DNA from 3 places in the Pseudochelatococcus lubricantis genome. Region 3 is predicted to be linked to each of the others. Evidence: predicted binding sites of a transcription regulator. Region 3 holds the regulator's gene; each other region holds the start of a gene.
What was found. Region 3 encodes PhoB, which activates phosphate uptake and scavenging genes when phosphate is short. Its sites were predicted from a motif close to TGTCATNNANCTGTCAT; they were not measured.

Region 1: a site for PhoB is predicted at 5,363-5,379, ahead of ACFFJ7_RS01065 (esterase-like activity of phytase family protein). Genes of this name have one in related genera too.
Region 2: a site for PhoB is predicted at 3,328-3,344, ahead of ACFFJ7_RS04785 (RNA degradosome polyphosphate kinase). Genes of this name have one in related genera too.

Annotation. Positions count from the first base shown of each region.
Region 1 is NZ_JBHLXC010000001.1:256,237-264,190, forward strand. It holds gene ACFFJ7_RS01045 (ABC transporter ATP-binding protein) at 1-110, opposite strand, end outside; gene ACFFJ7_RS01050 (ABC transporter permease) at 107-904, opposite strand; gene ACFFJ7_RS01055 (ABC transporter permease) at 901-1,728, opposite strand; gene ACFFJ7_RS01060 (ABC transporter substrate-binding protein) at 1,881-2,930, opposite strand; gene ACFFJ7_RS01065 (esterase-like activity of phytase family protein) at 3,079-5,295, opposite strand; gene ACFFJ7_RS01070 (acyl-CoA dehydrogenase family protein) at 5,469-6,647, opposite strand; gene ACFFJ7_RS01075 (amidohydrolase family protein) at 6,650-7,603, opposite strand; gene ACFFJ7_RS01080 (ABC transporter substrate-binding protein) at 7,674-7,954, opposite strand, start outside.
Region 2 is NZ_JBHLXC010000002.1:411,898-419,851, reverse strand. It holds gene purM (phosphoribosylformylglycinamidine cyclo-ligase) at 1-526, opposite strand, end outside; gene ACFFJ7_RS04800 (CDP-alcohol phosphatidyltransferase family protein) at 825-1,370, shown strand; gene ACFFJ7_RS04795 (AI-2E family transporter) at 1,462-2,571, shown strand; gene ACFFJ7_RS04790 (P-loop NTPase family protein) at 2,564-3,274, shown strand; gene ACFFJ7_RS04785 (RNA degradosome polyphosphate kinase) at 3,427-5,652, shown strand; gene ppx (exopolyphosphatase) at 5,711-7,249, shown strand; gene rnd (ribonuclease D) at 7,301-7,954, opposite strand, start outside.
Region 3 is NZ_JBHLXC010000005.1:5,182-13,135, reverse strand. It holds gene ACFFJ7_RS10780 (aspartate aminotransferase family protein) at 1-854, opposite strand, end outside; gene ACFFJ7_RS10775 (GcrA family cell cycle regulator) at 1,450-2,046, shown strand; gene phoB (phosphate regulon transcriptional regulator PhoB) at 2,198-2,902, opposite strand; gene phoU (phosphate signaling complex protein PhoU) at 3,476-4,186, opposite strand; gene pstB (phosphate ABC transporter ATP-binding protein PstB) at 4,251-5,060, opposite strand; gene pstA (phosphate ABC transporter permease PstA) at 5,057-5,896, opposite strand; gene pstC (phosphate ABC transporter permease subunit PstC) at 5,899-6,891, opposite strand; gene pstS (phosphate ABC transporter substrate-binding protein PstS) at 7,075-7,954, opposite strand, start outside.

The DNA of each region.
Region 1 (7,954 bases), on a different contig from region 3:
GGGCCGAGCAGCACGTGCATCTCGCCCTGTCCGATCTCAAGGTTGATCCCGTCGAGGATGGTCGCGGCGCCATAGGTCGCGCTGACCTTGGCGATGGTCAGATAGCTCATCGGCTTGCGCGCTCCTCCGTTCGGGCGAGTCCCAGCGAGGCCAGGGTCATGACAAGCAGCAGGACGAAATAGATCAGCACGATCACGCTGGTGATGCGGCCGCTGAGGTTGCGCTGGGCGTACATGTACATCTGCAGCGTCTCGAAATTGCCGCCCACCAGCATCTTCGCATAGACGAACTCGCTGAACAGGATGGCGAAGTTCAGCACGGCGGCGACCATGATGCCGGGCACGATCGACGGCAGGATCACCCGGCGCAGCAGCACCGCGTCGCTCGCGCCCACAAGCCGCCCGGCATCGAGCAGATCCACGATCGCAAGGCCGCGCAGGCTGTTCTTGATCGCGATGTAGAACATCGGGAAGCAGACCGGCACATAAACGAGCACAAGCACCAGCGGCGAGCCGTTGATCTGCAGCGGCGGGTGGGAGAAGACGCGCAGGTAGCCCACCACCAGCACGATCGCCGGCACCGCATAGGGCAGGATCACGAGCCGCGCCAGCCAGCGGTCAAGCGCTGGCCAGTAGATATGCGCGCACACGATCGCCGGCACGATGAGCACCGTCGCCAGCGCCAGCGCCACCGCCGCCACCGCCAGCGAGCGGACCATGGCGGCGGTGAAGCGCGGGTCGGCGATCACGGTGAGGAAATAGTCGGCCGTCAGCGCGGACGGCAGCAGCGTGTCCGACCAGTCCGCGGCGAAGGCGTTGATGGCGGTGGCGGCGATGGGCAGCGCCATCAGCGTCGCCATGGCGATCAGAAACGTCCGCGACAGCAGTCCGTTCGACGGGATCATGGTCGCCTCTCCCGCACGAGGAACTGGCTGGCGACGATGGGGACGAGCAGCACCACGAGCAGCACCAGCGCGATGGCGTTGGCGAGATTGGGATCGGAGAAGATGTCACCCGACACGAGATCGCTGATGGCGATGGTCACCACGTTGACGCTGGTGCCCGTCAGCGCGTAGGTCGTGGCGAACGTGCCCATCGCGTTGGCGAACAGCAGGATGGCGATCGCGACGATCTGGCGCGCGACGATGGGCAGGCCGACGCGCAGCCAGAAGCGGGCCGACGATACCCCCATCAGGGCTGCTGCTTCCTCGATCTCCGCCGGCACGGCATCGAACGCGGGCGTGAGCAGCAGCGTGGCGAGGGCGATCTGGAAGTAGCAATAGGCGATCACCAGCCCGGCGAGGGAATAGACGTTGAAGCCGCCCGGCAGGCCGAGCTTGCCGACGAGGATGGTGAAAAACCCGTTCATGCCGAACAGGATGATGATCGCCATGGCAAGCGGCACGCCGGCGAAGTTGGCTCCCATGCTGCCGAAGGCGAGCGCGAACCGCCGCACGCCGCCGCCCCGCGCGCGCAGGGCGATGGCGAGCAGGATCCCGAGGGCGATGCCGATGCCCGTCGTCAGCACGGAAATCCAGAGGCTCGTGACGAAGGACTGCCGGTAATAGGTGCTTTCCAGCACCGTGCGGTAGTTGGCGAGGGAAATTTCCCCCTGCGCATCGAAGCTGTCGATGACGATGCTGGTCAGCGGCCAGACGACGAGCACCCCGAACACGACCAGCAGGGGCAGCGCGAGGAGGCGCATGCGCAGCGTATTGGCGTCGGTCATGGCGCTGAAGGCCCGCCGCTGCCGCGCCGGATGCGCACGAGCGCCCCGGCATGGCCGGGACGCTCGCACCTGTTGGCTTCACAGGAACCGCCGGGAACGGCGGGGATAGCCGGATGCATCATCCGCGCCTTTGCGACTGAAGGGCCGTCCGCTCAGAGCTTGGGAGCGACCTGATCGCGCCACTTGGCGGCGATGGTCGGCGCGGACTTCGTCCATGCCTCGCTGTCGATGGGCTTGGCCTTCGCGTACTGCTCGGACGGCAGCAGGCGCGCCTTCGTCTCTTCCGGCAGCGTGATGTGATCGACGCGGATGGGACGGGCGTAGCCGTTGGCGAGGTTGACCTGGCCGGCGTCGCTCAGGATGTATTCGCGCGTCAGCTTGGCGGCGTTGGGGTTCTTGGCGTGCTTGTTGATGATCGTCGCGTAGCCGCTGGTGATCGAACCGTCGGAGGGGATCAGGACCGTGAACTTGTCGCGGCCGACAACGTCGCGGTAGTTCAGCGCGTTGAAGTCCCACAGGGCGGCGACCTGAATCTCGCCCTTCTCCAGGCTCGCCGGGTTGGCGGCGTTGGCGACGAGGCGCTTCTGTTCGGCGAGCTTGGCGAAGAGGTCGATGCCCGGCTGCAGGTTGTTCTCATCACCGCCCTGCGCCACGGCGGCGGCGAGCACGGCGGCGTTGTCCTGCGCGGCGGAACCCACCTGCGCGATGGAGAACTTGTAGTCGCCCTTAAGCAGATCGGCCCACGACTTCGGCGGGTTCTTCACCTCGTTCGAGACGATGAACGCGATGGTGCCGGTGTAGGCGATGACCCAGTTGCCTTCGGCATCCTTCGCCCAGCCGGGGATCTGCTCCCACGTCGTGGGCTTGTAGGGCTGCGTCACGCCGCGCTTCACCGCGATGGGGCCGAATTCGAGGCCGACGTCGCCGATGTCCGCCGTGGCGTTGGCGCCCTCGTTGGCGAACTTGGCGATTTCCTCGCCGCTGCTCATGTCGGTGTCGGCGTGCTTGAGGCCGTACTTCTCCGTGAGCTGCGCCCAGGTGTCCTTCCAGTTCGCCCAGCCGTCCGGCATGCCGACGCTGTAGACCGCGCCTTCCTTGCGGGCGCCGGCTTCAAGCGTGGCGAGGTCCTGGGCCCGGGCGGGCGCGGCAACGAGCGCCGCAAGAGCGGCGACGGCAAACAGTGAAGCAGTGAATTTGCGCATGGCGCCTCTCCAGAGAGAAAAATGTCCGCGTTTGTCTGCCACCGCGCAATGACGCCGGTGTGACAGGTGCGCGGCGCCGGAGAGGCCGCAATGGATACGGCCGGCGGAGCGATCCGCCGGCCGTACCGGATTCGATGGCGTGTCGCCGTCAGTCGAGCTTGATCTTGCCGAGGTTGATGAACTGCGTCTCGCCGGAGGAACCGTCCACGCCGTCGTTGTCGGTGATGATGAAGCTCACGCCGTCCTTGTCCACGGCGAAGCTCTCGACCTTCTCAAGCACCGTGCCGTTCGCGGCCTTGAGGTCGGGCAGCACGTCGCGCGCCAGCGTCTTCTTCACCACGGCGATCTCCTTCGCGCCGATGGCCGCCGGCTTCAGGCCCGCGATCGAGAAGCGGTAGAGCTTCTTGATAGCGGCGGCGTCGCCCACCTGGTTGTCGCGCTCGATGACCACGAAGTTGTCGTTGCCGACGTAGGTGATTTCCGACAGGCCGACCCAGCCCTTCTCGGACTTGTCCAGCGGATAGTGGAGTTCGCCCCACGTCTTCGCAGCCGGGTTGTAGGCGAGGATCTTGACGTGGCCCTTCGGGTCGTCCTTCCACTCGCGCTGCACGGCGATCCACAACGTCTCGCTGTCGCCCTCGCCGGCCACCGCGATGCCCTCGAAGCCGTAGCGCGTGGCCTGCTTCTTCAGCTCTTCCGGCAGCTCGACGACTTCCTGCACCTCGCCCTTGTCGTCGACGCGGACGATCTGCGACTGGGTCGGGTTCTTCTCGCGCTCCGGATTGCCCTCCGACGCCAGCCAGAAGCCGCCGGCGGGACGGACGGCGATGCCTTCCAGGTCGAGATTGGCGACGGGCTTGCCGTCCTTCGTCACGACGCGCTTCTCGACGATGCGGGCAGGCTTCTGCGCCGCGTCGACGACATAGATGGCGCCCTGCGAATAGAAGCTGTCGCTGACGACATAGAGGCGGCCGGGGACGGACGGATCGGCGGCTGCGCCGGAGAGCGCGCCCCAGCCGATCGGCAGGCCCTTGCCGTCATTGCCGGAAACGATGGTCGGATAAACGGCCGGCGCCTGCGCGCGCTTGAAGATCGCGACGGTGGTGCCCTGTCCGCCGTCCTTGCGCAGGTCGGTCTCGTTGGCGGTCACGAAGAGATCGCGCTGCGGAATGACCAGCAGGCCCTCGGGTCCGATGCCGCCAGCCGGCAGGAGCTGCAGGAACGTGGGCTCCTTGCCCGCGCCCTCGTCCTTGTAGACGCCGACGACGGAGCCGCGCTCGGAACCGACGAAGAAGAGGTTGTCGTCGCCGTACTTGCCGAACGCGATGCCTTCGGGCTCGACGCCCTTCTTGTTGCGCTTGTCGGGATAGTGGCCGGCGCGCAGCACTTCATGCTCGAACGAGGCCTTGCTCTCGAACTCGACGGTGCCGTTCTTGTTGAAGATCGTGAAGCCGCGCGCGCCGCCCTTGTAGTCGCCCTCGTTGGCGATGACGAAGCGGTCGTCGTCCAGCCAGCGCACGGCGTCCGGTTCGCGCAGGGCGTTCTCGATCGTGTCGGTGGGGCTGATGACGCCGTCCTTCTTCGTGTCGACGTTCTCAAGCGTCACGGCGCCGGCGGGGAAGTGCGAGACGACCTTGCCTTCCTTCGCGTCGACGATGACGAGGTGGTTGTTCTCCTGCAGCGTGACGACGACCTCGTCCTTGCCGTTGAAGTCGACGAACTCGGGCTCGGGATCTTCCGGAGCGTAGGAGGCGAGGCCCGTCACTTCGACGCGGCGAACGGCGGCGCAGTCCACGTCGCCATCGGCACCCACGGCGGCGAGCGAGACGAAGCCGGCGGGAAGCTGCGGCAGCGCGCCCTCGTTGTGTTCCTCGTTGCGCTCATTCTCGATGGCGATGGCGACGGTCTTCTTGTCGCGGCTCAGCGCGACCGAGTCCGGCTGACCGCCCAGCTCGCACTTCTTTTCGAGGGTCTTCTTCGTCAGATCGACCACGCCGAGGAAGCCCGACGGCTCGGTGTAGCTCTTCGAGGTGTTGACGCCGACGAGCGCCTTGTTGCCCACGACGACGACCGAGGTGGGCTCGCCTTCGACGGCGACCGCGCCGCCGGCCTTGGGCGCGGCGGGATCGGTGATGTCGACGAGGCCGACGCGGTTGCCGGGCGAATCGGTGTAGACGAGCAGCGTGCCGTCAGCGTTGGCCGCGATGATCTCGGACACCGTCGGCTTGGCCGGATCGGCGCCTTCCGGCAGGTTGCGAATGACCGGGAAAACCGAAATCCGGTTAAAGTTCAGGGGCTCGGCCGCCATCAGGGCGGTGCCGGACAGCAGGCTGGCGCCGATAGCCAGCAGGATCGACCTCTTCATCTCGTTTTTTCTCCCTAGCCCGCGCGCGGGGCACAGCAATAGCAGTGCCGTATGTCATGGGTTGACGATGACATGGGCATGACATTTGGGGCATGACATTCGGGGCATGTCGTTCCGGGTATGACGCTCCGGGTATGACACGCCCTCTGCCGGGCCGGGCGATCCGTTTTCCCCTATTCCGCGGCAGTGCCGGCGGCGTGGCGCGCGAAGGCGGCGCGGCCGAGATTGGTGCGGATGAGGTTGTTCTGCGGTGCGTGGGCCTTGCCGCCCAGCGCGTCGCGGTGGTGGCGCTCCAGCGGGTTGTCCCGGTTGATGCCGGGATTGCCGCCGAGATCGAGGGCGATCAGCGTCGCGGCCTGCGCGTTCTCGATCACCGCGTGCTTGACGATGACGGCGTCGGCACCGAACGGCCGGCCGAGATCGTAGTCCTCGGCGAGGCCGCGCAGCAGGCGGCGGTTGATGCCGAGCAGCACCTCGATCTGGCCGACGCCGTCATGAAAGCGGGGCAGGGAGGAGAGCGGCGCGCCGAGGCTGCCGGGCGTGCGGCTGGCCGCGAAGTTCACCAGCCAGTCGCGGGCGGCGTGCGCCGCGCCGTCATAGACGGCGGGCACAAGGCCGAAATACCAGGCGCTCTCGCGTTCGTCGCGCCGGATGCCCGCCGAGGCCGGTGCGAGGTCGATCGTGTCCTCGTAAGGGATCGCGACGTTCTCCAGGACGATGTCGTCGCTGCGGGTGGCGCGCATGCCGACGGCGTTCCACGTGCGCTCGACCCGCAGGCCGGGTGCGTCCGTCGGCACCAGAAACGAGCCGAGCCGGGGCTCGGTCTCGTCCGTGACGGCGAGCACGAGCGCCCATTTCAGCAGCGGAATGCCTGTTGTGTAGATCTTGCGCCCGCTGATGAGCCACGTCCCGCCGTCTCGCCGCGCAACGGTTTGGGGCAGCGTCCCGTGCGAGGGCGAGCCGACGGCGGGCTCCACCTGCGCCGCGTTGAGCAGTGCCACGCCTTCGCGGTTGGCCCGCGTCACGCGCTCCACGAGATGCGCGGGCCATTTGCCGGAATGGCTGGCGCTGTATTGGTTGTTCAGATGCATCGCGTAGACGAGGGCGGTCGACGGATCGCCGTGGGCGACGGCGGAAACGGCGGCCAGCGCGTCGCGCAGCCCGCCCCCGAGGCCGCCGTGCTCGCGTGCGGTGGTGAGGCCGAGAAGGCCTGCCTCATGCAGCGCCTCGAAATTGGCGACGGGAAACTCCCCCGTTTCATCATAGCGGGCGGCCCGCGCCGCGAACTCCCGGCCAAGGTCGCGGGCGCGGGCCAGCGTGGCGGCTAAATCCGTATCGGGCAGAGCGGTCATCGTCAGGCTGCTCCCGTCTGCCCCGGGACGCGGCTTCCGAGAATGCGGCGCGCGTTGAGACCGGCGACGAGCTGCCGTTCATGCGCGTCGAGCCCGGCGCGGATCAGGTTGTCCCGCAGGCTCGCCTGCGCGAGTGCGGGCAGAATCGGCCAATCGGTGCCGGCGAGGACGCGCTCGACGCCGAAGAAGGAGGTGAGGATGCGCACGATTGCCGGGTCATCGCCCATGGTGTCGAAATAGATGTTGGGGCGCTCGCCGGCGTCGCGTGCCTCCCGTCCGTAGCGACCGCCGCGCGATGCCTGCACGATGGCGCCGAGCCCCAGCGTCGCGAAAACGAAGTTGATGTCGGGGAAGGCGTCGAGGATGTCCGATTCCAGCAGGGACAGGAAAGCAACGCCGTTCATGAGGCCGCGGCCGAGCGAATTGCCCGCCTTGCCCGCGCCGGCGATCAGGAGATCGGCCTGCGGCGCGTTGATGGGATGGACGAAAACCGGCGCCCGGTAGCGGTTCGCCACCTCAAGCGTGGGACGGACGGCGGGATCGGCGAGGAAGCGTCCGTGCCGGGAGGAGTCGATGACCAGCCCCGCGAGGCCGAGCGTGCCGAGCGCCCGCTCGGCTTCCCGCGCAGCCGCCTCGCCGGAGAACGGGTCGACCACGCCGAGGGCCGCAAGCCGTCCGGGATGGGCGGCGACGAGGCCGGCGAGCCAGTCGTTGACCCCGGCGATCGTGCTTTCGTCGGTGGGACCCTCCACCCCGAACAGGCTTTCGACGGTCGTGCTGACGACGGCAAGCGACACACCCGCGGCCGCGAAGGCGTCAAGCAGCGCGGCGGGATCGACGATCTGGCGCAGGATGTCGTCGCCGAGGCCGAAATTCACCCGCCGCGCGCCGCCAGCGCCCCGGTCGGCCGGCCACAGGTGGGTGTGGATGTCCACGATATCGAGATGTTCCGTCATTGCGATCGCCCGTCGTTGGGGGAGAGGTTTTTCAGGAAAGCAGCGGGCATCCGCGCCCGCCGCGTCCGCGTCACTTCACGATATACGCATCTGCCAGCGAGCCGCCGACGCCGTCTGCGGTGATCGTGTGATTGACGATCCGCTTGTTGTAGAGCGTGACTTCAGGGCTGCTGATGACGTCGATGGCGGGCAGATCCTCGACCAGAATTTCCTGGATGCGCCGCCACTGGGCCACGCGCTTTTCCGGATTCGTCTCGACGGCGGACTCTTCCAGAAGCCTGTCGACCTCGGGGTTGCTGTAAGCGGCACCGTTGGAGAACGGCACGCCCGGCTTGAAGTTCTTGCTCCAGT
Region 2 (7,954 bases), on a different contig from region 3:
GGCCGCGCTCCGCCGCGCCCACGGCAAAGCCGGCGAGGTCGTAGTCGCCGTTGCCATAGAGGCCGGGCATTTCCGCCGTCTCGCCGCCGAGCAGCGCGCAGCCCGCCTGCCGGCAGCCGTCGACGATGCCCTGCACGACGAGCGCGCCCTCGCGCGGGTCGAGCTTGCCGGTGGCATAATAGTCGAGGAAGAACAGCGGTTCGGCGCCCTGCACCACGAGATCGTTGACGCACATCGCGACGAGGTCGATGCCGATCGTCTCGTGATGGCCCGTCTCGATGGCGATCTTGACTTTGGTGCCCACGCCGTCGTTCGCTGCGACCAGAATCGGATCGACGTAGCCGGCGGCCTTGAGGTCGAACAGGCCGCCGAAGCCGCCGATCGTGCCATCCGCGCCGGGGCGGCGGGTCGCGCGCACGAGCGGCTTGATCGCTTCCACCATGGCGTTGCCGGCGTCGATGTCGACCCCGGCCTCGGCATAGGTCAGCCCGTTCCTGATCGATCCGTCATGTCCGTTTTGCGACATCGCTTGCGGTTCCTGTGAACAATTCCATCTGGCACCTACGACGGCGGACGCCCGAAGGCAAGTGCGAAGGCGGACGCGCGGCCGCGGAATACCGATTTTTCGGTGAACCGCGCCCGCCGCGCCAGTCATTATATAGACAGGCCGCCACGGATGGCGAGGAAGCCTTTTCGCCGCCGCCGCGCCGTGGCTTGTCGGGCGGGCGGGATTTGGTATAGCTGGAAAAAATGCGCAGAACGGCGAGCCTCCCGCGGCCTGCGGACCCCACGCCGACCGGGCGCCGGAGGATGAACGCGGTTCCATGACGATCCCCAACCTGATCACGATCCTGCGGCTGTTGCTGGTGCCAGTCATCGTGGCGTCGATCGGCGCGCAGGCGTGGCTTGCCGCCTTCGTAATGTTCGTCGTGGCGGGCCTCTCCGACGGGGTGGACGGCTATATCGCACGCCGCTTCGACATGCGCAGCGAACTGGGCGCCTATCTCGACGCCTTCGCCGACAAGGCGCTGCTGGTGTCGATTTACGTGGCGCTCTCCGTCGTCGGCGTGCTGCCGGGCTGGCTGGCGATCCTCGTCGTCTCGCGCGATGTGCTGATCCTGATGGCCATTGCCATCTCATGGCTGATGACGCGGCCCGTGGCGATCCGCCCGCTCCTCGTCAGCAAGCTGAACACGGCGGCGCAGATCGGCTTCGCCGCGTTGACGCTGGGGAGCCTCGGCCTCGCCGGCGCCGGGCCGGCGGTCGCCGCGCCGTGGCTGTTCAACGCGGGCATGGCTTCGGTCGTCGGCTTGACGCTGCTTTCCGCGGGCGCCTATCTCACGCTGTGGCTTCGTCATATGGCCGAATGAATAATCGGTGTTAGATGGAGCGCATGCGCGGTATCCTGCGCGGAAAGGCGGTTGCGCCCAAACCGGGGGCTGGCAGAAAATGGACTGGCGGATGAGTGATTTCTCTCCTGTCGAGCGTCAGATGCGCTTCTGGATCGTGGCGCTGGCGGCGTTGCTTGTCGGGGTTTACCTGCTGCGGGGCATCCTGCTGCCGTTCGTCGCGGGGCTGGCGCTCGCCTACATTCTCGACCCGGTGGCGACGCGGCTTGAGCGGATCGGCATGGGGCGCCTCACGGCATCGCTGCTGATTCTGCTGTTGTTCGTGCTGGCCTTCATTCTCACGCTGGTGCTGCTGCTGCCGGTGGTGGTCAACCAGCTCGGGGTGCTGCTCGAAAACCTGCCGGCGAACGCCAGGAACCTGCAACAGTGGGCGACGGAATACGGCGGCCCGCTGATCGAACATCTCGGCGGGCCGGAGGCGTTGGCCACCGTGGAGCGTTCGCTCACGGATATCGTGGGGCAGGCGGCGCGGTGGCTCGGCACGTTCGCGACCTCCCTCTGGTCGGGCGGGCAGGCGGTGATCAGTGTGCTCGCCCTGCTGGTGGTGACGCCCGTCGTCGCCTTCTACCTGCTGGTGGACTGGGGGCGGATGGTCGAAACGATCGATAGCTGGCTGCCGCGCCGCCACGCCGACACCATCAGGACGCTGGCGCAGGACATGAACGGCGCCATCGCCGGCTTCATCCGGGGACAGGCGCTGGTGTGCTTCATCCTCGGCTCGTTCTACGCCATCGCGCTGACGTCGGTCGGCCTGAACTTCGGCCTGCTGATCGGCCTCGTCAGCGGCGCGCTCACCTTCATTCCGTACGTGGGCTCGTTCACCGGTTTCGTGCTGTCGGTGGGCGTGGCGCTGGTGCAGTTCTGGCCGGACTGGACGATGATCGCCGTCACCGTCGGCATCTTCCTGTTCGGGCAGTTCGTGGAAGGCAACATCCTGTCGCCCAAGCTCGTGGGGGATGCGGTGGGGCTGCATCCGGTCTGGCTGATGTTCGCGCTGGTGGCCTTCGGCTCGCTGTTCGGTTTCGTCGGCCTGCTGCTCGCGGTACCCATCGCGGCCGCCATCGGCGTGCTGACGCGCTTCGCACTGCAGCTTTATCTGGCGAGCCCGCTCTATACCGGGGCGGACCGTGAGCCGAGGGCCCGGATTCACGTCGATGTCTGAAGAGCGGCCGCAAGCGCCGAGGCAACTGCCGCTCGACCTGCCCGTGGAGCCGCGTCTGGAGGCAGCGGATTTTCTCGTCAGCCCCGCCAACGCGCAGGCGTTCACCATGATCGAGAGCTGGCCGGCGTGGCCGGACAGGCTGCTGCGGCTCGTCGGCCCGGCGGGATCGGGCAAGACGCATCTCGCGGCGATCTGGGCGCGGCGCGCGGGCGCGCGCATCGTGTCGGCTGCCGGGGTCACCGCGCAGGGCGTGGAGGAGCTGGCCCTGTGCGAGGCGCTCGTCATCGAGGATGCGGACCGGCCGCCGCGCGACGAACATGCGCTGTTCCACCTGCTCAATGCGGTGCGCCGCAACGGCGCGTCGATGCTGATCACGGCGCGCGCGCAGCCCGGAATGTGGGGACTCGCCACGCCCGATCTCCTGTCGCGCCTGCGGCTGTCGCCCGCCGTCGCCATCGATCCGCCGGACGACACCCTGTTGCGGGCCGTCCTGGTGAAGCTCTTCATCGACCGGCAACTCGTCGTCGATGCCGGCGTCGTCGAGGCGCTGGGGCGGCGGATGGAGCGCTCGCTCGCGGCGGCGCGGGAACTCGTCGAGGTGCTGGACCGCGAGGCGCTGAGCGACCGCCGGCGCATCACCCGCCCTTTCGCGCTCGCCGTACTGGACCGGCTGGCCGTGCGATCGGGCGCGGACGACGCATAGAGTCCGTCGCGCTTCATATCGGGGTTTCATGATATTGGGGTTTCATGGTTTTTCGTCGTGGAATTGTCGCAGAAGATTGCGACAACGCGGCTTGAATAGGATAACGGCGGGCGATGATCGCACGCGGCCCGGGTCGAATGTGGAGGTTCACCATGACGGATGTCGAAACGGTTCTGAACGTGGTAGACGAGGATGCCGGTGTTCCCGCGGAGGTGAGCGCCCCGGCGGAGGATTTCCCTGCGGGCGACGCCCTGCTTCATTCCCCCGAGCGGCTGGTCAACCGGGAGCTGTCGTGGCTGCAGTTCAACCGGCGGGTGCTGGAGGAGGCCTCCAACCGCAACCACCCGCTGCTGGAACAGCTTCGCTTCCTGTCGATTTCCGCCAGCAACCTCGACGAGTTCTTCATGGTCCGCGTGGCGGGCGTGCGCGGCCAGCTCCGCTCGGGCGTGTCCGTCGTCTCGCAGGACGGCCTGACGCCTGCCGAACAGCTCGCCCGCATCGGCGCCGGGGTGACGAAGCTCGCCAGCGACCAGCAGAAGCGTTGGCTTGAGCTGCGCGAGGAGCTGGTCGAGAACGGCATCGTGCTCATCAACCCGGACGAGCTGACCCGCGCCGAGCTGAACTGGCTCGACGACTACTTCCTGCACTACGTCTTCCCGGTGGTGACGCCGCTCGCCATCGACCCGGCGCATCCCTTCCCGTTCATTCCCAACCTCGGCTTCTCGCTGGCGCTCGCCCTGCACCGCCAGAGCGACAACAAGTCGCTCAACGCCCTGATCCGCATTCCCAACAAGGTGCAGCGCTTCATCAAGCTGCCTGACTTCGCCGAGACGGGCGCCTCGCGCTTCATCGTGCTGGAGCAGGTGCTGGTGCTGTTCATCAACCGCCTGTTCCCGGGCTATTCGGTGCAGGGCCAGGGCAGCTTCCGCATCGTCCGCGACTCGGACCTTGAGATCGAGGAAGAGGCGGAGGATCTGGTGCGCGTGTTCGAGAGCGCGCTGAAGCAGCGCCGGCGCGGCGTCGTCATCCGGCTGGAGCTTGAGGGCGCGATGCCCGAGAACCTGCGCGACTTCGTCGCCAAGGAGCTGAATGTCCTGCCGGACGAAATCTTCGTCTCCACAGGCATGCTGGCGCTCAACGAGCTGTCGCAGCTCGTCGGCCTCGACCGGCCCGACCTCAAGTTCACGCCCTACAATCCGCGCTATCCGGAGCGCATCCGCGAGCACGCGGGCGACTGCTTTGCCGCGATCCGCGAGAAGGATCTGATCGTCCACCACCCCTATGAATCCTTCGACGTGGTGGTGCAGTTCCTGCAGCAGGCGGCGCGCGACCCCGACGTCGTCGCCATCAAGCAGACGCTCTACCGCACCTCTTCCGACTCGCCCATCGTCAAGGCGCTGGCGGAGGCGGCCGAGGCCGGCAAGTCGGTGACGGCGCTGGTCGAGCTGAAGGCGCGCTTCGACGAGGAAGCGAACATCCGCTGGGCGCGCGATCTGGAGCGGGCCGGCGCGCAGGTGGTGTTCGGCTTCATCGAGCTGAAGACCCACGCCAAGCTGTCGTCGGTGGTGCGTCGCGAGGGCGGCCAGCTCGTCACCTACTGCCACGTCGGCACCGGCAACTACCACCCGATCACGGCGCGCATCTACACCGACCTGTCGTTCTTCACGGCCGATCCGGCGATCGCGCGCGACGTCAGCCGCATCTTCAACTTCATCACCGGTTATGCGGAACCGGCGGAGCTGGAGCGCATGGCCGTGTCGCCGCTCACCATCAAGCCGCGCCTCCTCCAGCACCTGCAGGAGGAGATCGAGCACGTGAAGGCCGGCCGCCCCGGCTCGGTGTGGATGAAGTGCAACTCGCTCGTCGACACGGACATCATCGACGGGCTTTACGAGGCGAGTCGGGCCGGCGTGCAGATCGATCTCGTCGTGCGCGGCATCTGCTGCCTGCGCCCCGGCATTCCCGGCCTGTCGGAAAATATCCGGGTCAAGTCGATCGTCGGCCGCTTCCTCGAACATAGCCGGATCTACGCCTTCGGCAACGGCCAGGAACTGCCTAACCCGCAGGCACATCTGTATATTTCCTCTGCGGACCTGATGCAGCGCAATCTGGACCGGCGCGTGGAAGCGATGTGCCCGATCTCGAACCCCACAGTTCATCAACAGGTTCTTGACCAGATTCTGCTTGCCAATCTGCTCGATAACGAGCAGAGCTGGACAATCCTGCCGGATGGGACGAGCACGCGCATCACGCCTGCCGAGGGTGAGGAGCCGTTCAACGCCCATGCTTACTTTATGACCAACCCGAGTTTGTCTGGCCGTGGAAAGTCTCTCAGAAATTCACGCCCCCGGAGCCTCGCCAAGGGGCCCGTCGGCTGATCGTGTGCCGCCCGACCAGGGTTTCCGGGCGCATGGCGCCGCCGATCAGGGGGCACGCATCGTAGAACAGCCGCAATATCTGGGGCGGGCCGGCAACGGCTCGCCCATTGCTATTATCGATATCGGATCGAACTCCATCCGCCTCGTGGTCTATGAGGAGTTGAGCCGCTCGCCCGCCCAGCTCTTCAATGAGAAGGTGCTCTGCGGGCTGGGGCGCTCCGTCGTCTCCACCGGACGGTTGCCGGAGGATGCGGTCGAGAGGGCGCTCAAGGCGCTCGCCCGCTTTCGCATTCTCTGCGACGCCATCAAGGTCGAGCGCGTGCATGTGCTCGCCACCGCCGCGGCGCGGGATGCCGCCAACGGTCCCGATTTCATCGCCGAGGCCGAGCGCATTCTCGGTTACAAGATCGAGCTGCTGTCCGGCCGGCGCGAGGCGCAACTGTCCGCCTATGGCATCCTCTCCGGTTTCCATCACGCGGACGGTGTCGTCGGCGACCTTGGCGGCGGCAGCCTCGAACTTATCGATGTCATCGGCAACACCGTGGCGCAGGGCATCACCACCAAGCTCGGCGGCCTCGCGCTGCAGGACGTGACCGGCGGCTCGCTGAAGCGGGCGGTCCGGGTGATCCGCGATGCGCTCGCGGACGCAGCCCCGCTCGATGCCCTGCGCGGCCGCAATTTCTATGCCGTGGGCGGCACCTGGCGCGCGCTCGCCGCGCTGCACATGGCGCAGAAGGCTTATCCGCTGCACGTGATGCACGGCTATTCCATTCCGGCCCGCGACGCGGTCGAGTTCACCAAGCTCGTCGAGCGCGCCGACACGGATATGCTGGAGTCGATCGAGTCCGTTTCCGAAGCCCGCCGCCCCCTGTTGGGCTATGGCGCGCTGCTGCTCGACGAGATCATCCGCAGGGGCCGGCCCGAGGCCGTCGTGATGTCGGCGCAGGGCGTGCGCGAGGGGCTTCTTTACGAGCTGCTCAACGAGGAGGAGCGTCGCACCGATCCGCTGCTGGCCGGCGCGGGCGAGCTTAACCGGCTGATGTCCCGCTCGCCCGGCCACGCGGCCGATCTCATTGCCTGGACGGCGCGCCTGTCCGCGTCGCTGCACCTCGACGAGACGGAAGACGAGCGCCGCCAGCGCGAAGCCGTGTGCCTGCTGTCCGATCTGGCCTGGCGCACGCATCCCGATTACCGCGGCGAGCAGAGCCTCAGCCTGATTGCGCATGCGGGCCTGACGGGCGTCGACCACCCCGGCCGCGCCTTCATCGCGCTGTCGGTGTTCTTCCGCCATGAGGGCCTGTCGCTGGACGGCGCGAGTTCCCGCATGCGCGAACTCGTTTCGCCGCGGATGCTGAACCGCGCCCGCATTCTCGGCGGCATGCTGCGGGTGGCCTATCTCGTTTCGGCGGCGATGCCGGGCGTGCTGCCGCGCACGCCGCTCGTCGGCAGCGGGGCGCGGCTGGCGCTGTCGCTGCCGGGCGATCTCGAACCGGTGGCGAACGAACGGCTGGTCAACCGCCTGCGTCAGCTCGCGCGCATCGTCGGGCGCGATCCCGCCGTGGTCACCGTGCCGAACCCCGGCGGCGGGGCGGCATAAGGAAGGTGCCGGGCGCTCTGCCGACCGCCCGGCCCTCGAAAAAGTCCGGCATCACCGCTCTATCAGGATCACCCTGTTGCCCTCCACGGCGATGGCGAGCCTGCCGTGCTTGAGCTTCAGCGCCTGTTCGCCGAACAACCCGTGCCGCCAGCCCTGCAGCGCGGGCACGTCGGCATCGTCATCGGCGACGATGGCTTCGAGATCGTCGACGGTAGCGAGGATCTTGGGTGCCACGCGCGCCGTCTCGGCGACGCTCTTCAGCAGCACTTTCAGCAGCTCCAGCACCGCGCCGCCGCCATTGCGCCCCCGCGGCCGTTCGAGCTGCGGCAACGTGGCTGGATCGCGCGCCAGGCCGCGCTCCACCGCAGCGAGGATCTCTGTGCCGGCGCGTGAACGCTCGAAACCGTTGGGGATCGAGCGCAGGCGGCCCAGCGCCTCCGCGGAGCGCGGGGCATGGACGGCGATGTCGGCAAGGCCGTCGTCCTTCATCACCCGTGAGCGCGGTACGTCGCGCGTGCGCGCCTCGTTTTCCCGCCACCCGGCGACTTCGATCAGCACGGCGACCTCGCGCGACTTCCGGACGCGCCCGCGCAGCCTCTGCCACGCATCCTCCGGCTTCAGCTCGTAGGTGTCCGGCGAGGTGAGGATTGCCATTTCCTCATCCAGCCAGCCGAGGCGCCCGCTGCGCGCGAGATCGTCGGACAG
Region 3 (7,954 bases):
GCGTTACCCACCGCCGTGGCGAGGGGGTTGCCGCCGAAGGTCGTGCCGTGGGTGCCAAGCGTCATGCCCTTGGAAGCCTCGCGCGTCGCCAGGCTCGCCCCCAGCGGGAAACCGCCGCCGATGCCCTTGGCGATGGCCATGATGTCGGGCGCGATCCCGGACCATTCATGGGCGAACAGCTTGCCCGTGCGCCCGACGCCGCATTGCACCTCGTCGAAGATCAGCAGCAGGCCGTTGTCGTCGGCGATCTGGCGCAGGCGGCGCAAATCGGCCGGCGGAACCGGGCGGATGCCGCCCTCGCCCTGCACGGGCTCGATCAGGATGCCGCCGGTCTGCGGGCCGATCGCCGCCGCGAGCGCCTGCCAGTCGCCGAAGGGCACCTGGTCGAAGCCGTCGACCTTCGGCCCGAAACCTTCAAGATACTTCTGCTGGCCGCCGGCGGCGATAGTCGCCAGCGTGCGGCCGTGGAACGCGCCTTCGAAGGTGATGATGCGGTAGCGCTCCGGATGGCCGTCGGCCGAGTGATACTTGCGCGCCGTCTTGATGGCGCATTCGAGCGCCTCCGCCCCCGAGTTGGTGAAGAACACGGTATCGGCGAAGCTCGCGTCGACGAGCCGCCCGGCAAGGCGCTCCGCCTGCGGGTTCTGGAACAGGTTCGAGATGTGCCACAGCTTGCCGCCCTGCTCGGCGAGCGCCGCCAGCAGCGCGGGATGGCTGTAGCCAAGCGCGTTGACGCCGATGCCCGAGCCGAGGTCGAGATATCGCTGCCCGTCGCGCGCCACAAGCCAGACACCTTCACCTTTCTCGAAGATTACATCAGCCCGCGCATAGGTCGGCAGAAGTGGCGACGTCACAGCAGATACTCCAGGGGCAGGCAGGCGATCACGGCCTGCGCACGAAAGACAGCGGCAGCGCCGGCCGCGACCTGCGCCCGGCCATGTGCAGCATCCGCCGTCACACGAAATCCCGGGACCGGGTTCCATGCAAACAGGGCATGGCTCCGCCACGGGAAACGGAAAAAGCCGCCCCACGGGGCGGCAACCTGTTTAACTTATTGTCAGTGCGAAAGACATTCAAGCACAAACTGAAGCCGATTGGCGCTCGTGTTGCCGGCTGCCGGAGCCGGCCCGGAGGCAGCAGGACATGAAGCCGCAGCCGCCGGCGTGAAGAATTTTGTCACACGGCCTTGAAATTGCCGGCATTCACAGCATTTTTCATGGCATCAAGAGTTCGTTTACAATCTCTCCTGTGGGAAAATGCATGCTTGTGCAAGCACGACTCTTGCCGGAGAGTCACGGCATATAGTAGTTTCCCGCTTGAGAGCCACGAAATATCGTCCGGCTGTTCCTTCCAGCGTTTCCCATGAGGCGAACGTTGCGCCCGGCAACAGGTCACTTGCCGGCGACTTGAAGGATTCCGCGCGAGACGCGGCATGATGGAGCATGAGTAATGAGCGATCCCGGCAATACCTGGACTGACGAACGTGTCGAGCAGTTGCGCAAACTCTGGAGCGATGGCCTGAGCGCCAGCCAGATCGCAACGGAGATCGGCGGCGTCAGTCGCAATGCGGTGATCGGCAAGGTTCATCGTCTGGGTCTGTCGGGCCGTGCGAAGGCCCCTGCCGCCCAGACGCCCCGTCCGCCGCGAAAGGCGCCGGCCCCGGCTGCGCCTGTCGTTTCCGCCCCCCGCCAGGCCCCTTCGGTCGCCGCGCCCGCGCCGGTCCCGCAGCCGTTGGCATCGACCTTCGGCAACGCCGCCCTCGCGACGGCGGCGCTCGCCGCGGAGCCCGATGACATGCCGGCGGCAACCCTCGCGACGGACATCGTGCCCGTAGTGCGGGAGAACGTTGTCGTGCCGATGTCCGAGCGTGTCACGATCATGGATCTGCGCGAATACATGTGCCGCTGGCCGGTCGGCGATCCGACCTCCCCGAATTTCCGCTTCTGCGGCGCGCGTGCGGTGACGGGCATGCCCTACTGCACGCACCACGCCAGCATCGCCTACCAGCCGGTGCTCGACCGTCGCCGCGACCGCAAACGGGCCTGAGCGGCGGCGCGGCATTCCGCATGGATGCATTCGATATGACAAGGCCGCCGGTCTTCCCGGCGGCCTTTTTGCTGGAGAACTGTCAATGACACGCGGCGCCTGCGGCATATGCACGCAGGGATAAGCGGATCACCCGATTTGTGCATGTCAGCTATTCGCTGCGCGCAAAGGTTTCGTCAAACGCATATCCTGCGCCACGCACGGTGCGGATCGGATCCGGACTGCGGGCGCGGTTGATGGCCTTGCGCAGACGCCCGACATGCACATCCACGGTCCGCTCGTCGATATAGACATCGTGCCCCCAGACGCCGTCGAGCAACTGCTCGCGGGTGAAGACACGGCCCGGGCTCTGCATCAGGAATTCTAGCAGTTTGAACTCGGTCGGCCCCAGATGCAGCTCGCGGCCGCTGCGGCGCACGCGCCGCGTCTCGCGGTCAAGTTCGATATCGCCGGCCAGCAGCAGCGTCGCCACGTGCCCGGGCTTGGTCCTGCGCAGCAGCGCGCGCACGCGCGCCAGCAGTTCCGGCACCGAGAAGGGCTTGACGACGTAATCATCCGCGCCGGTGGCGAGGCCCCGCACCCGCTCGCCCTCGTCGCCGCGCGCCGTGAGCATGATGATCGGCAGGCGCTCGGTGTCGCCGCGCGCGCGCACGCGCCGGCACAGCTCGATGCCGGAGAGGCCGGGCAACATCCAGTCGAGCAGGACGAGATCGGGAACCTGCTCCCTCAGCCTGATTTCCGCCTCGTCACCGCGTCCCACGCTGTCGACGGAATAGCCCTCGGCTTCGAGGTTGTAGCGAAGAAGCAGCGCGAGCGGCTCCTCGTCCTCCACGATGAGAATGCGTGGTCCTACCATGAGGTCCTCGTGGTATCGCCCGCAGCAAGTGCGAGACATCGAAACTTCACGCGCTCGGGCTACACTGCCTTGGTGGGCAAAGCCGTGCGAACGGGCGCCGACGCGCAATGCACCCTGTCCGGTAACGCCGTTTCCCGAAGAGCGCGACTCGTCGAGAAGTGGTCGGGTTCGTGCGGCGCTTGAACAAGACCCGCATGAGACCCGTCGAAGAGACCGGTAGCGCCGGCATGGCGCCTCCCGGACTTGGCCGCTGGCATGGGATGACGCCGCGCACGACAGCAAGAACTTTCGGACCGCAGTCCGAAAGCGTTCCCGACGTGCCGGAACGATCAGCGCATCGCTTGAGACGTCCAGATTTTCCTGTACGCCCGATCCATTCCTTCATGCCGGAGGAAGCCCTTCATCAGCGCTGCCCTCCAACAAATCCGGCCTAGAGCGCACGCTCTGATGAAATCAGGGCGTGCGCTCTAAATTCTACATTTTATCGCAACTTGCATTCGATTCTATGGATTGACTTGAATGCAAACCGCTCTAGTGACCCCGCCGCGCAGGCACCCCGGCATTGCACGTCCATCACACCGCAGGCGTGGTGGCGAAGCTCGTGGTGTCGCCCTTCGGACGCTCGCCCGCCAGCGTTTCGCCGGTCGTCAGGAAGTAGATCGTCTCGGCGATGTTGGTGGTGTGATCGCCGATACGCTCGATGTTCTTGGCGAGGAACAGCAGGTGCGTGCAGAACGTGATGTTGCGCGTGTCTTCCATCATGTAGGTAAGCAGTTCGCGGAAGACGGAGTTGTAGAGCGCGTCGATGCGGTCGTCGCGGTTCCACACTTCGAGCGCCTTCTTCTCATCGCGCTGGGCGTAGGCGTCGAGGACGTCCTTGAGCTGCTCCTGCACCAGATCGCTCATGTGCTGCACGCCGCCGACGATCTTGGCGGGCTGCAGTTCGGAGCTGATTGCCAGCACGCGCTTCGCCGTGTTCTTCGCCAGATCGCCGATACGCTCCACATCGCCCGCCACGCGGATGGCGGAGATGATGTCGCGCAGGTCAACCGCGACCGGCTGACGACGGGCGATCGTCGCGACCGCGAGTTCCTCGATCTCGCGCTGCAGGCTGTCGAGACGCGAGTCCGCATCGATGACCTGCTGAGCAAGAGCGACGTCACGACGCACGAGCGCGCGGGTGGAGTCGTCAAGCTGCTTCTCGGCAATGCCCCCCATCTCGGCGATCCTGCTGCGCAGGAGTTCGAGATCGGCGTCGAATGAAGTTACAATATGTTCGGCCATCACCAGTATCCCTGTTTGGAGGCAGCACGGGCAGCGCGACGCGCCGCCCGTATCTGTCTGCGCATCAGCCGAAGCGGCCCGTGATATAGTCCTGCGTGCGCTTGTCCTGCGGCGCGGTGAAGATCTTCGTCGTTTCCGCGAATTCCACCAGTTCGCCGAGATACATGAACGCCGTGAACTGCGACACGCGCGCTGCCTGCTGCATGTTATGCGTCACGATGGCGATCGTGTAGTCTTCCTTCAGCTCGTCGATCAGCTCCTCGACCTTCGAGGTCGAGATCGGGTCGAGCGCCGAACAGGGTTCGTCGAACAGGATGACCTCAGGCTTCACGGCGACGGTACGCGCGATGCACAGACGCTGCTGCTGGCCGCCCGAGAGGCTTTGGCCGGAGGCGCCCAGCTTGTCCTTGACCTCGTCCCAGATAGCGGCGCGGCGCAGCGAGGACTCGACCCGCTCATCCATCTCCGCCTTGTTCAGGCTCTCGTAGAGGCGCACGCCGAAAGCGATGTTGTCGTAGATCGACATCGGGAACGGCGTCGGCTTCTGGAACACCATGCCGACCTTGGCGCGCAGGGCGTTGAGGTCCTGGCCGGGGTTGAGCACGTTCTGACCGTCGACAAGCACCTCACCCTCGGCCCGCTGGCCGGGGTAGAGATCGTACATGCGGTTCAGCACGCGCAGCAGCGTGGACTTGCCGCAGCCCGACGGGCCGATGAACGCGGTGACGATCCGGTCGTACAGCGGCAGGTTGATGCCCTTCAGCGCCAGCGAGTTGCCGTAGTAGAACTTGAGATTGCGGACCGAAACCTTTTCGGTGAGCGGGCCGGCGGGGATTGCCGGGGGCACCGGTTGCGTGGCGCTCTGGGTGGTCATTTCTTCTTCCTCGTCGAAAGAGCGCGAGCCGAAATGCTCATCGCAAGAACCGTGAAGGTGATAAGCAGGGCGCCCGTCCACGCAAGCTGCTGCATGTTCTCGTCAGGCGTCTTGGTGAAGTTGTAGATCACGACCGGCAAGCTCGCGATCGGCTGGCCCATGTCCAGGCTCAGGAAGTTGTTGCTCAGCGCCGTGAACAGCAGCGGTGCCGTCTCGCCGCTCACGCGCGCCACCGCCAGCAGCACGCCGGTGACGATGCCCGTGATCGCCGCCTTGTAGGCAACCTGCTTGATCACGATCGAGCGCGGCAGGCCGAGGGCCGTGGCCGCCTCGCGCAGCTGGCCGGGCACCAGCAGCAGCATGTCTTCCGTCGTGCGCACGACGACCGGAATGACGATCACCGCCAGCGCCGCGGCGCCCGCCCAACCCGAGAAGCCGCCGAAGGGCGCGACCAGCACTTCGTAGATGAACAGGCCGATGACGATCGACGGCGCCGAGAGCAGGATATCGTTGATGAAGCGCACGACATTCGTGAGCTTATTATAGCGGCCGTATTCCGCCATGTAGGTTCCGGCGAGGACGCCAAGCGGCGCGCCGACGAGCACAGCGACCACCGTCATCATGATCGAGCCGATGATGGCGTTGAGCAGGCCGCCCCCGACGGAGCCCATGCTCGGCGTGATTTCCGTGAACACGGCCAGCGACAGGCCGGAGAAACCTTCCCAGACCAGCACGACCAGGATGAGCAGCAACCACATGATGCCGAACAGCGCAGCCGCCGTGCAGAGGCCCATGGTGATGCTGTTTTTGCGCTTGCGCGCGGCATACGATACCATGATCAGGCCCCCAGCTTGTTGAGACGCGCCAGCATGAGGCGAGCGACCGCCAGCACGATGAAGCTGATGATGAACAGGATGAGGCCGAGCGCCACCAGCGAGGAGCGGTAAAGGCCTTCGGACGCCTCGGCGTATTCGAGCGCGATGGTCGCCGAGATCGTGGTGCCGGGCTGCAGGATCGACGCGGAAATCTGCTTGGCGTTACCGATGACGAAGGTCACCGCCATCGTCTCGCCCAGCGCGCGCCCCAGCGCCAGCATGACGCCGCCGACGAGGCCGGCGCGGGTGTGGGGAATGACCACGTTGCGGACAACTTCCCAGGTGGTGCAGCCGATGCCGTAGGCCGCTTCCTTCATCACCGGGGGAACCGTCTCGAACACGTCGCGCGACACCGAGGCGATGAACGGCAGCACCATGATCGCCAGGATGAGGCCGGCCGTCAGCGTGCCGAGGCCGTAGGGAGGGCCGGCGAAGACCGCGTTCAGCACCGGAACCGGGCCGAACAACGTGATCAGGAAAGGCTGCAGCGTCTGCTGCAGGAAGGGGGCGAACACGAAGAAGCCCCAGATACCGTAGATGATCGAGGGAATACCGGCCAGCAGCTCGACCGCGATGCCGATCGGGCGGCGCAGCCGCATCGGGCACAGCTCCGTCAGGAACACCGCGATGCCGAGACCCACGGGAACAGCGATCAGCATGGCGATCAGCGATGTCACCAGGGTGCCGTAGATCGTGGCGAGCGCGCCGAATTCCTCTGCGTTGGCGTCCCACGTCTGCGATACGAAGAAGTTGAGGCCGAAATGGCTGAGCGCCGGCCACGCACCGTAGATCAGCGACAGCACGATGGCGAAAAGAAGCGCCAGCACGAGAAGCGCCGCCGACCGCGTCAGGTGGAAGAATAACGTGTCGTTCTGCCTGAATTTGTTCAGGGCCTGCGATCTGTTCACCGCTGCATCGTTGCCGCGGGATATGTCTTTTATAGCAACGTCGGCCATGAGTTCTCTGCCTGTGTGCGAAGGGACCCCTTTTCAACCCGCCGCCATGGGGCAGTCGCAGATGCGGCAGGCAGGCGAAAACGCGCCATTCGCAAACTGCCTGCGCGGGTATGAGGCGCCGCAGCGGGGAAGGTCGGGGGGCACCCGCATGGCGCCCCCCGTTCAGCCTGCGGACGAGGCCGCTTACTTGTTCTTGACTTCAGCCGCCCAGACAGCGCGGATCTGGTCGGTCACGCTCTTGGGCAGCGGAATGTAGGACAGTTCCTCGGCAATCGAAGCGCCCTTCTCGTAGGCCCAGTCGAAGAACTTCAGGGCAGCGGCGGACTGCGCCTTGTCCTTCGGCTCCTTGTGCACGAGCACGAAGGTCGCGGCGGTGATCGGCCAGGAGTCTGCGCCAGCCTGGTCGGCGAGAATCACGCCGAAGCCGGGAACCGACTTCCAATCCGCGTGAGCAGCGGCGGCCTGGAACGTCGCGGAGCTGGGCGCCACGAACTTGCCGTCCTTGTTCTTCACGCGCGTGTACGACAGGTTGTTGGCCTTGGCGTAGACGTATTCGACATAACCGATCGAACCGGCGATCTTCGCGACGTTGTTCGCGACGCCATCGTTGCCGGGCGCGCCGAGACCGACCGGCCACTGCACCGTGGTGCCGACGCCGAGCTTGTCCTTCCATTCGGCCGAAACCTTCGAGAGGTAGCTCGTGAAGTTGAAGGTCGTGCCCGAGGAGTCAGCGCGGCGCACCACGGCGATGGCCGTGGAGGGCAGCTTGACGTCGGGGTTCAGCGCCTTGATGGCCGCGTCGTCCCACTTCTTGATCTCGCCGAGGAAGATCTTGGCGAGCGTCTCGCCGTCGAGAGCGATCTCGCCCGGCTTGATGCCTTCGAGGTTGACGATCGGAACCACGCCGCCGATGACGGTGGGGAACTGCACGAGGCCGGACTCTTCGAGATCCTTGCCGGAGAGCGGAGCGTCGGTGGCGCCGAAGACAACCGTGTTGCCCTTGATCGCCTTGATGCCGTTGCCCGAACCGCTCGACTGATAGTTGATCTGAACGCCCGTCTCC